2 regions of the Marinobacter sp. UBA2688 genome follow, and region 1 is predicted to be linked to the other one. Evidence: predicted binding sites of a transcription regulator. Region 1 holds the regulator's gene; the other holds the start of a gene.

Evidence for each region. Region 1 encodes sigma-54, which starts transcription at its own class of promoters, with help from an activator protein. Its sites were predicted from a motif close to ANTGGCATNNANNTTGCTNT; they were not measured.
Region 2: the regulator sigma-54 is predicted to act here: its motif matches at 2,616-2,635, upstream of glnA (glutamate--ammonia ligase).

What each region holds. Positions count from the first base shown of each region.
Region 1 covers NZ_DELU01000007.1:110,169-114,357, forward strand. Annotated here, with positions in the region: gene lptC (LPS export ABC transporter periplasmic protein LptC) at 1-47, shown strand, start outside; gene lptA (lipopolysaccharide transport periplasmic protein LptA) at 130-663, shown strand; gene lptB (LPS export ABC transporter ATP-binding protein) at 641-1,366, shown strand; gene B3M52_RS01895 (RNA polymerase factor sigma-54) at 1,519-3,045, shown strand; gene hpf (ribosome hibernation promoting factor) at 3,170-3,478, shown strand; gene ptsN (PTS IIA-like nitrogen regulatory protein PtsN) at 3,574-4,044, shown strand; gene rapZ (RNase adapter RapZ) at 4,073-4,189, shown strand, end outside.
Region 2 covers NZ_DELU01000025.1:38,040-42,228, forward strand. Annotated here, with positions in the region: gene glnL (nitrogen regulation protein NR(II)) at 1-24, opposite strand, end outside; gene B3M52_RS15385 (DUF4124 domain-containing protein) at 353-883, opposite strand; gene glnA (glutamate--ammonia ligase) at 1,059-2,462, opposite strand; gene typA (translational GTPase TypA) at 3,021-4,189, shown strand, end outside.

The sequences.
Region 1 (4,189 bases):
TCGAACTCGACTCTGACGTGGAAGGACGCTATGAGACCGGCAAGTAAATTCATGCCCAACCCTCACCGCAATAGGCACCAACCGGTGGCATCGCGCCCGGCAGTCTCAGCGATTGTCCTGGCGCTGACAATGACCGTGGGCATGCCGTTCGCCGCGGCCTTTGATCTTGAGTCTGACCAACCCATCAGGGTCAATGCCGACAACGCGCGGCTCGACGAAGGCCAGGGCATTGCAACCTATACCGGCTCGGTTGAAATGAGCCAGGGCGATGCCAACCTTATGGCGGACAAAGTTGTACTCCACCGGGATGTGAATGGCGTCAGCCGCATTGAAGCCACCGGTACCCCGGCACGCTACCGCCAGCCTGCCATGGAAGGCCAGGGCGAAACCGACGCCCGTGCGCTAACGATCACCTGGTCCGCCTCCGACAACCGGGTTACCTTTCAGCGCGAAGCTGTGATCGAACAGGGCGGCAACCTGTTCCGGGGCGACGTCATTCATTATGACAGCGCCGAACGCGTGGTGACCGCAGAAGGCTCTGCTGACCAGGGCGATGGCAGCGGTCGCGTCGAAATGGTCATCCAGCCGCGCGGCAACGCCGGTAGCAATCCAGATAACAACCCTAACGGACAGGACATCGATGGCAGTTCTCAGGGCCAGTAACCTCGCAAAAAGCTACAAACAGAAGAAGGTCGTCATCGACGTTTCCCTGGAAATTCGCAGTGGCGAGATCGTCGGCTTACTCGGCCCCAATGGCGCGGGCAAAACGACGTGTTTCTACATGATTGTTGGCCTGGTTCCCGCCGACAACGGTCGAATCACCATCGACAATCAGGACATAACGCCGCTGCCCATGCATGGTCGTGCCCGCAAGGGAATCGGGTACCTGCCCCAGGAAGCATCCGTGTTCCGCAAGCTTACCGTACGCGACAACATACTGGCGATCCTGGAAACCCGCCGCGAACTCAAACGCGCTGACCGGGAGGCCAAGTTAGAGGAACTGCTTGAAGAGTTTCACATTACCCACATCCGCGATAGCGTCGGCATGGCCCTGTCAGGCGGCGAGCGACGACGGGTGGAAATTGCCCGGGCGCTGGCGATGGAGCCGGCGTTCATCCTGCTGGACGAACCCTTCGCCGGAGTCGACCCGATCTCGGTGAGCGACATCAAGCAGATCATCCGACACTTGCGGGACAAGGGTATCGGCGTACTGATCACCGACCACAACGTGCGGGAAACCCTCGACATCTGCGAGAATGCCTACATTGTCAGCGGCGGCCACATCATTGCCTCTGGTAATTCGGACGATATACTGGCCAACCAGCAGGTCAAGGAAGTGTATCTGGGCAACGAGTTTCGCCTGTAGTACACTCGGCAAAGAACTTGCTTGGTGCGGCAAGTAGCCAGCATACAAAGAGTTTTTGTGCAACCTGGGCTCCAGAAAGCGCCCTGATGACGTAAAGAGAGAGCCTGAGTGACGGAAGAGAGAGACCGAGTGACGGATCCTGAACCATGGTTATGAAAGCCTCACTACAGTTAAAGCTGGGCCAAAGCCTGACCATGACGCCCCAGCTGCAACAGGCTATCAGGCTTCTGCAGCTCTCCACCCTGGACCTCCAGCAGGAAATCCAGCAGGCATTGGAATCCAACCCAATGCTGGAAACCTCCGAAGACGACGACAACCAGAATCCGGAATCAACGGACAGTGACAACGAGTCGTCTGAAACGGCGTCAACCGAGGAATCCAACACCGCTTCAGACACCGCTACTGAGTGGGACGAATCCGAAAACGGACCTGACTGGTCATCAGAAACGGACAGTCCCGACACCATTCCCGATGATCTTCCCGTCGACACCGCCTGGGATGACATTTACCAGTCAGCCCCCGCGTCAGCAGCCCGTAACGACGACGAAAACGACCACGACTTCGAAACCCGTAACTCCCCCACCGAAACGCTCCAGGACCACCTGGAATGGCAACTGAACCTGACGCCCATGAGCGAGCGGGATCAGGCCATCGCCCATGCCCTGATGGATGCGGTTGATAACCACGGCTACCTGACCTCTCCGCTTGAAGAAATTCATTCAGGCATGGTGGACGAATCCGACGAAGACCCGCTGGAACTGGACGAAGTGGAAGCCGTTCTTCATCGCCTGCAGCACTTCGATCCACCCGGCGTGTTCGCCCGTAATCTGCAGGAATGTCTGCTGATCCAGCTGAATCAGCTGCCCCCGGAAACACCCTGGCTGGCTCAGGCGCGACTGGTGATTACCCACTACATAAACCTGCTGGGCAACCGTGATTACGCCCAGCTGTTACGCCGCAGCCGCCTGAAAGAAGAGCAGCTACGGGACGTTCTGGCACTTATTACCGGGTTAAACCCCCGTCCCGGCGACACCCTGGATCAGGCCGAGCCAGACTACGTCATCCCGGATGTAATCGTGCGCAAGCACAATGAACGCTGGCGCGTGGAACTGAATCCTGAAATTGCACCGCGCATTCGTGTGAATGCAAGCTATGCTTCTCTTATAAAGCGTGCGGACAGCAGTGCTGACAACACCTACCTGCGGGACCAGTTGCAGGAGGCAAAGTGGTTCATCAAGAGCCTGCAGAGCCGCAACGAAACCCTGCTTAAGGTGGCCACGCGCATTGTCGAGCACCAGCAGGGATTTCTGGATCATGGCGAGGAAGCCATGAAACCATTGATTCTCTCGGATATTGCCCAGGCGGTGGAAATGCACGAGTCGACCATTTCAAGGGTCACCACCCAGAAATACATGCACACGCCGCGGGGCATATTTGAACTTAAGTATTTTTTCTCGAGCCATGTCAGTACCGACGAGGGTGGAGAGTGCTCATCCACGGCAATCCGCGCGATGATCAAGAAGCTGATTGCAACGGAAACTCCGAAAAAGCCATTGAGCGATAGCAAAATTGCAGCCATGCTAGGAGACCAGGGTATCAAGGTGGCTAGACGAACCGTGGCCAAGTATCGCGAGGCAATGCACATTCCTCCGTCCAACGAGCGAAAGCGATTGGTGTAGGAAGCGTCTGTTCCCGGCCTCACGGGGAGAGCCCTTTCCTGAAAGTATACCGCCTGCAGCATAACGCTGTGGCACACAGCCGGTATCCTAACGGGTGCCGGCAAGCTGAAAACAGGAGAAGCCTATGCAACTCAATATTTCAGGCCATCACGTAGAACTGACTCCCGCACTGAAAGATTACGTATCAGGCAAATTTGAAAAGCTTGAGCGGCACTTCGACCATATCAGCAATTGCCAGGTTACCCTTGAGGTGGAAAAAGTGCGCCAGATGGCGGAAGCTACGCTTCACGTGATAGGTGGTGAGATTCACGCAAAGGCCGAAAACAGCGATATGTACGCTGCCATTGATGGACTGGTAGACAAGCTGGACAGGCAGATTCTAAAGCACAAGGAAAAGAACGTAGACCGGATGCACGGGAACGGCGCCCGCTAGGACGACGCCCCCGGCATGACAGTTAATCGAGCTGCGGCACTGGCTAACCATGCAACACGTGCCGCAGCCTTTTTTTACGGAAATGCAGTCGATTCATGACCGACACATCCCTGACTATCGAGAACATTCTCGCGCCGGAGCTAACCCTTTGCCGGGTGCCTGCCTCTAGCAAAAAGCGGGTTATGGAAACCATTGCCGAGCAGATCCAGCAACACGACGCTTTGCTCAGCGACACCCAGATATTCACTAATCTGGTCGCACGGGAGCGACTGGGGAGTACGGGTATCGGACAGGGCATCGCGATCCCCCACTGCAGACTGGAAGGGCTGGATCACGTGGTTGGCGTTTTGCTGACCCTGGAAGAAGGCGTTGCGTTCGATGCTATCGACAACCAGCCGGTGGACCTCGTCTTCACCTTGATTGTCCCCAAGGAAGCCACCAGCGAGCATCTTGAGCTTTTGAGCCAACTTGCTGAGAAGTTCAACGAACGTGCATTCTGCGACCAGCTGCGTCAGTGCACTGATGCAGGCTCTCTCTATCGCCGGATGACAGCCGAAACAAGCTGAACAACTCCACATCCAAGGTGAACGGGCTATGAAACTGATCATCGTCAGCGGCCGATCAGGTTCCGGGAAAAGTACCGCGTTACATGTTCTGGAAGACCTGGGCTTTTACTGCATTGACAACCTGCCCATTGGCCTCCTGTTCCCC
Region 2 (4,189 bases), on a different contig from region 1:
TTTGTATCCGGCCGGTATTGCCATTCGTTTGTCCCTTTTGATGGGCCTTGCGGGTTGCTAAGGCAGTTTTGCAAAAAACGAACCACATTGGCTGTTCGTGGCGATGACAGTGCGCATTTAGCGGGCATGCGGGTTACAGGCCTGTGAACACGGCGTGGTGTAGTGCAGAAATATCATTGCGTAAAGCCTGCCCGCGGATATCCGCTCTGGGAATGGTCAGAGTATGGCTTTTTTATGGTGCGACCGCACTAAAATGGGGCAAGCAGGAATGGCGTGGTGGTTCGCTAACCGCTACAGGTCTGCGTTTGTATGGCGCCCCGGCCCGAAACGGTCGGGGCCCCGGAAGGGTGCATCAGTTGTTGACGCTGGGCCGGTGGATGGTGAAGGTAATGGTTTCGCCGCTCTTGACGGTAACACCGTTGCTGTCGACGATATTGACGCCTGCATCGTGGGTGCCGCGAAACACATTGCGCACCATCACTGTCCCGGAAGCGCTCTGGCCAACCGGTTGGCCGTCGAGAGTTACTTCGTACTTGTGGCTGCCCCGAAGGCCAGGTGAACTGGTCACGCGGAATTCCACGTCGCCGCTGCCACTGTGGAAGGCCTGGTCATCACCCGGCGCGAGGAAGCGGACGCTGTCGTAGACGGAGCCTTCCTGTTGCACTTTTTCCCGCAACCGCTCTGGCTCCCGAACCGCTTCGAGTTTTGGCAGAGTGACCGTGGTGACCGGTTTTACCTTGATCTCCTCAGCAGGGGTGCCTTCCGAGGGCTCGTCGGTATAGGTAACGTTGCCCTGAGCATCCACCTGACGATAGACCTCGGCGGAAACCGGAAGCGCCGCAAGAGCGACAATGCCAGAGAGTAGTGCAAGCCGTGCGTTCATAGAGACAACCTGTCTGATTGTTTTACCCGATTATCAGCGCCAGTCATGAGTATTTCAACGCCATTACCCGGCAGCTTGGTTACATTCCGTTAAGGCTGGTCGAAATGTGCGGCCGTACACAAAAAAGCCCCGCGCAAGGCGGGGCTTCTCTGGGTTGCTGATCCTTACGAACGGATCAGCAGGAGTAGTAGAGCTGGAACTCGACCGGATGCGTGGTCATGTTCAGTTTCTCAACTTCACCGCGCTTCAGATCGATGTAGCCGGCAATCATGTCCTCGGTGAACACGCCGCCGCGGGTCAGGAATTCATGATCTTCAGCCAGGCAATCCAGAGCTTCGGACAGGGTTTCAGCAACCTTCGGAATGTTCAGCGCTTCTTCCTTCGGCAGGTCGTACAGATCCTTGTCCATGGCATCGCCCGGGTGGATCTTGTTCTGGATACCATCCAGGCCGGCCATCATCAATGCAGCGAACGCCAGGTACGGGTTGGCCGCCGGGTCAGGGAAACGCACTTCGATACGACGTGCTTTCGGGCTGTTCACGTATGGAATACGGATGGAGGCCGAACGGTTACGGGCGGAGTAGGCCAGCATAACCGGTGCTTCGTAGCCCGGAACCAGACGCTTGTAGCTATTGGTTGCAGGGTTGGTAAAGGCGTTGATGGCCTTGGCGTGCTTGACGACACCACCGATATAGTAAAGCGCTGCTTCGCTCAGGCCGGCATAGCTGTCACCTGCGAACAGGTTCTTGCCGTCTTTGCTCAGGGACATGTGTACGTGCATGCCGGAGCCGTTATCACCAACCACAGGCTTGGGCATGAAGGTGGCGGTTTTACCGTAGGCGTGGGCCACGTTGTGTACGCAGTACTTGAGAATCTGCACTTCGTCAGCCTTGCGGGTCAGGGTGTTGGCGCCAACGCCGATTTCACACTGGCCAGCGGTGCCGACTTCGTGGTGATGAACCTCAATTTCCAGGCCCATGGATTCCATAGCGGCACACATGGCGCCACGCAGGTCGTGCAGGCTATCCACTGGCGGAACCGGGAAGTAACCACCTTTAACACCCGGGCGGTGACCGATGTTGTTGCGATCGAAGTCTTCGCCGGATACCCAGGCGGCTTCTTCAGAGTGGATGTGGTAGGAAGCGCCCTGCATATCCACATTCCATTTAACAGAATCGAAAACAAAGAACTCAGGTTCCGGACCAAACAGGGCACCGTCAGCGATGCCCGTGGACTTGAGGTACTCTTCCGCACGGCGGGCAACGGAGCGTGGGTCACGCTCATAGCCCTGCATGGTGGAAGGCTCTACGATGTCACAGGTAATGTTCAGTGTGGTTTCTTCGGTGAACGGGTCCAGCACGGAGGTGCTGTCGTCCGGCATCAGAATCATGTCGGATTCATTGATGCCTTTCCAGCCGGAGATTGAAGAGCCGTCGAACATCTTGCCGTCGCTGAAAAAGTCCTCGTCCACCTCGGTGGCCGGCAGCGTTACGTGTTGTTCTTTGCCACGGCTGTCAGTGAATCTCAGGTCGATCCATTTGACTTCGTGTTCCTTGATCAGATCAATCGTCTTGGACATTGTGCATGCTCCGTCTGTTATCCCGCCGTGCGGGCGATTTCTGTGTACATTGTTGCCGGATCGTTCAGCAGTGCTGACTCCCGATCTTTCTTTCAGGTAGGGCAGCTTAACAAAAGCTGTTGCGAGTTACCTGCAAATTCGGCTGCTTAAGGTTTAGCAATAGCCTTGCCAGTTTTTGATGCATGCGCCACAAGTGCGCAATACCAAGGCGTTCGGGCTGTTTTGGAGCGATATGTGCTGATTGGGTGGCCCTATCGCTCTTTCGTGGTGCGTTAAAACGGTGCGATAGCTGAAATAATGCACCAAAATGATGCAGATGGGTTGTTGCTTCGATAGGCGTTTTTCTTCATATAAACGCAAGTGAGTTTGCTATATACTGCGCGCCACTTCATTTTTGCCTCAGGTATTCAGCACAGACGCTGAGTTTCTTCAGGGGGTATTCGGGCTTCCCGGCCCGACAAATGAAATTCATTTTACGGATTTGAGACGGCATGTAAGGGGCTTTGCGCCTACTGAAGACCTCTCAGGTCATTCAGTGCATGCTGCAGGATTATAGTTGTGATTGATAAACTTCGTAATATCGCCATCATCGCCCACGTTGACCATGGCAAGACCACACTGGTTGACCAGCTTCTTCGCCAGTCCGGCACTCTGGATCGCAAAGAGCTCGAAAACGAGCGTGTCATGGACTCCAATGACCAGGAAAAAGAACGTGGTATTACCATTCTGGCCAAGAACACGGCGCTGAAGTGGCACGACTACGACATCAATATCGTGGACACCCCGGGTCACGCCGATTTCGGGGGTGAAGTCGAGCGTGTCATGAGTATGGTCGATTGCGTGTTGCTCGTGGTTGACTCTATTGATGGCCCGATGCCACAAACCCGGTTTGTCACCCAGAAAGCGTTTGATGCGGGCCTGCACCCGATTGTCGTCGTGAACAAGATTGACCGCCCTGGAGCTCGCCCGGACTGGGTAGTGGATCAGGTGTTCGACTTGTTCGACAACCTCGGCGCCAGCGATGAGCAGCTGGACTTTCCGATTGTCTACGCCAGTGCCCTGAACGGCATTGCCGGAATGGATCACGAAAAGCTGGACGACAACATGGACGCGGTTTTCCAGGCCATCGTTGATCACGTACCTGCGCCCAACGTCGACCGGGACGGTCCGTTCCAGATGCAGATTTCTCAGTTGGACTACAACAGCTTCCTGGGCGTTATTGGCATCGGCCGCATTATGCGCGGCAAGATTAAAACCAACTCTCCGGTTACGGCCATTGGTGCCAACGGCAAAAAGCGCCAGGGCCGTATTCTCAAGATCATGGGCCATTCCGGGCTGCAGCGTGTTGAAGTCGACGAAGCGCAGGCGGGCGACATTATTTGCGTCAGCGGCATGGATGAGCTGTACATCTCTGACACCTTGTGTGACCAGGCCAATGTTGAAGCCTTGCCGCCGTTGACGGTGGATGAGCCGACGGTTTCCATGACGTTCCAGGTCAACGACTCACCGTTTTGTGGCAAGGAAGGTAAGTTTGTCACCAGCCGCAACATCAAAGAGCGTTTGGAAAAAGAGCTGCTGCACAACGTTGCTCTGCGAGTTGAAGAAGGTGAGTCGGCAGATAAGTTCAAGGTATCCGGCCGTGGCGAGCTGCACCTCTCAGTGTTGATCGAAAACATGCGCCGCGAGAACTTTGAGCTCGCCGTGGGTCGTCCGGAAGTGGTTATCCG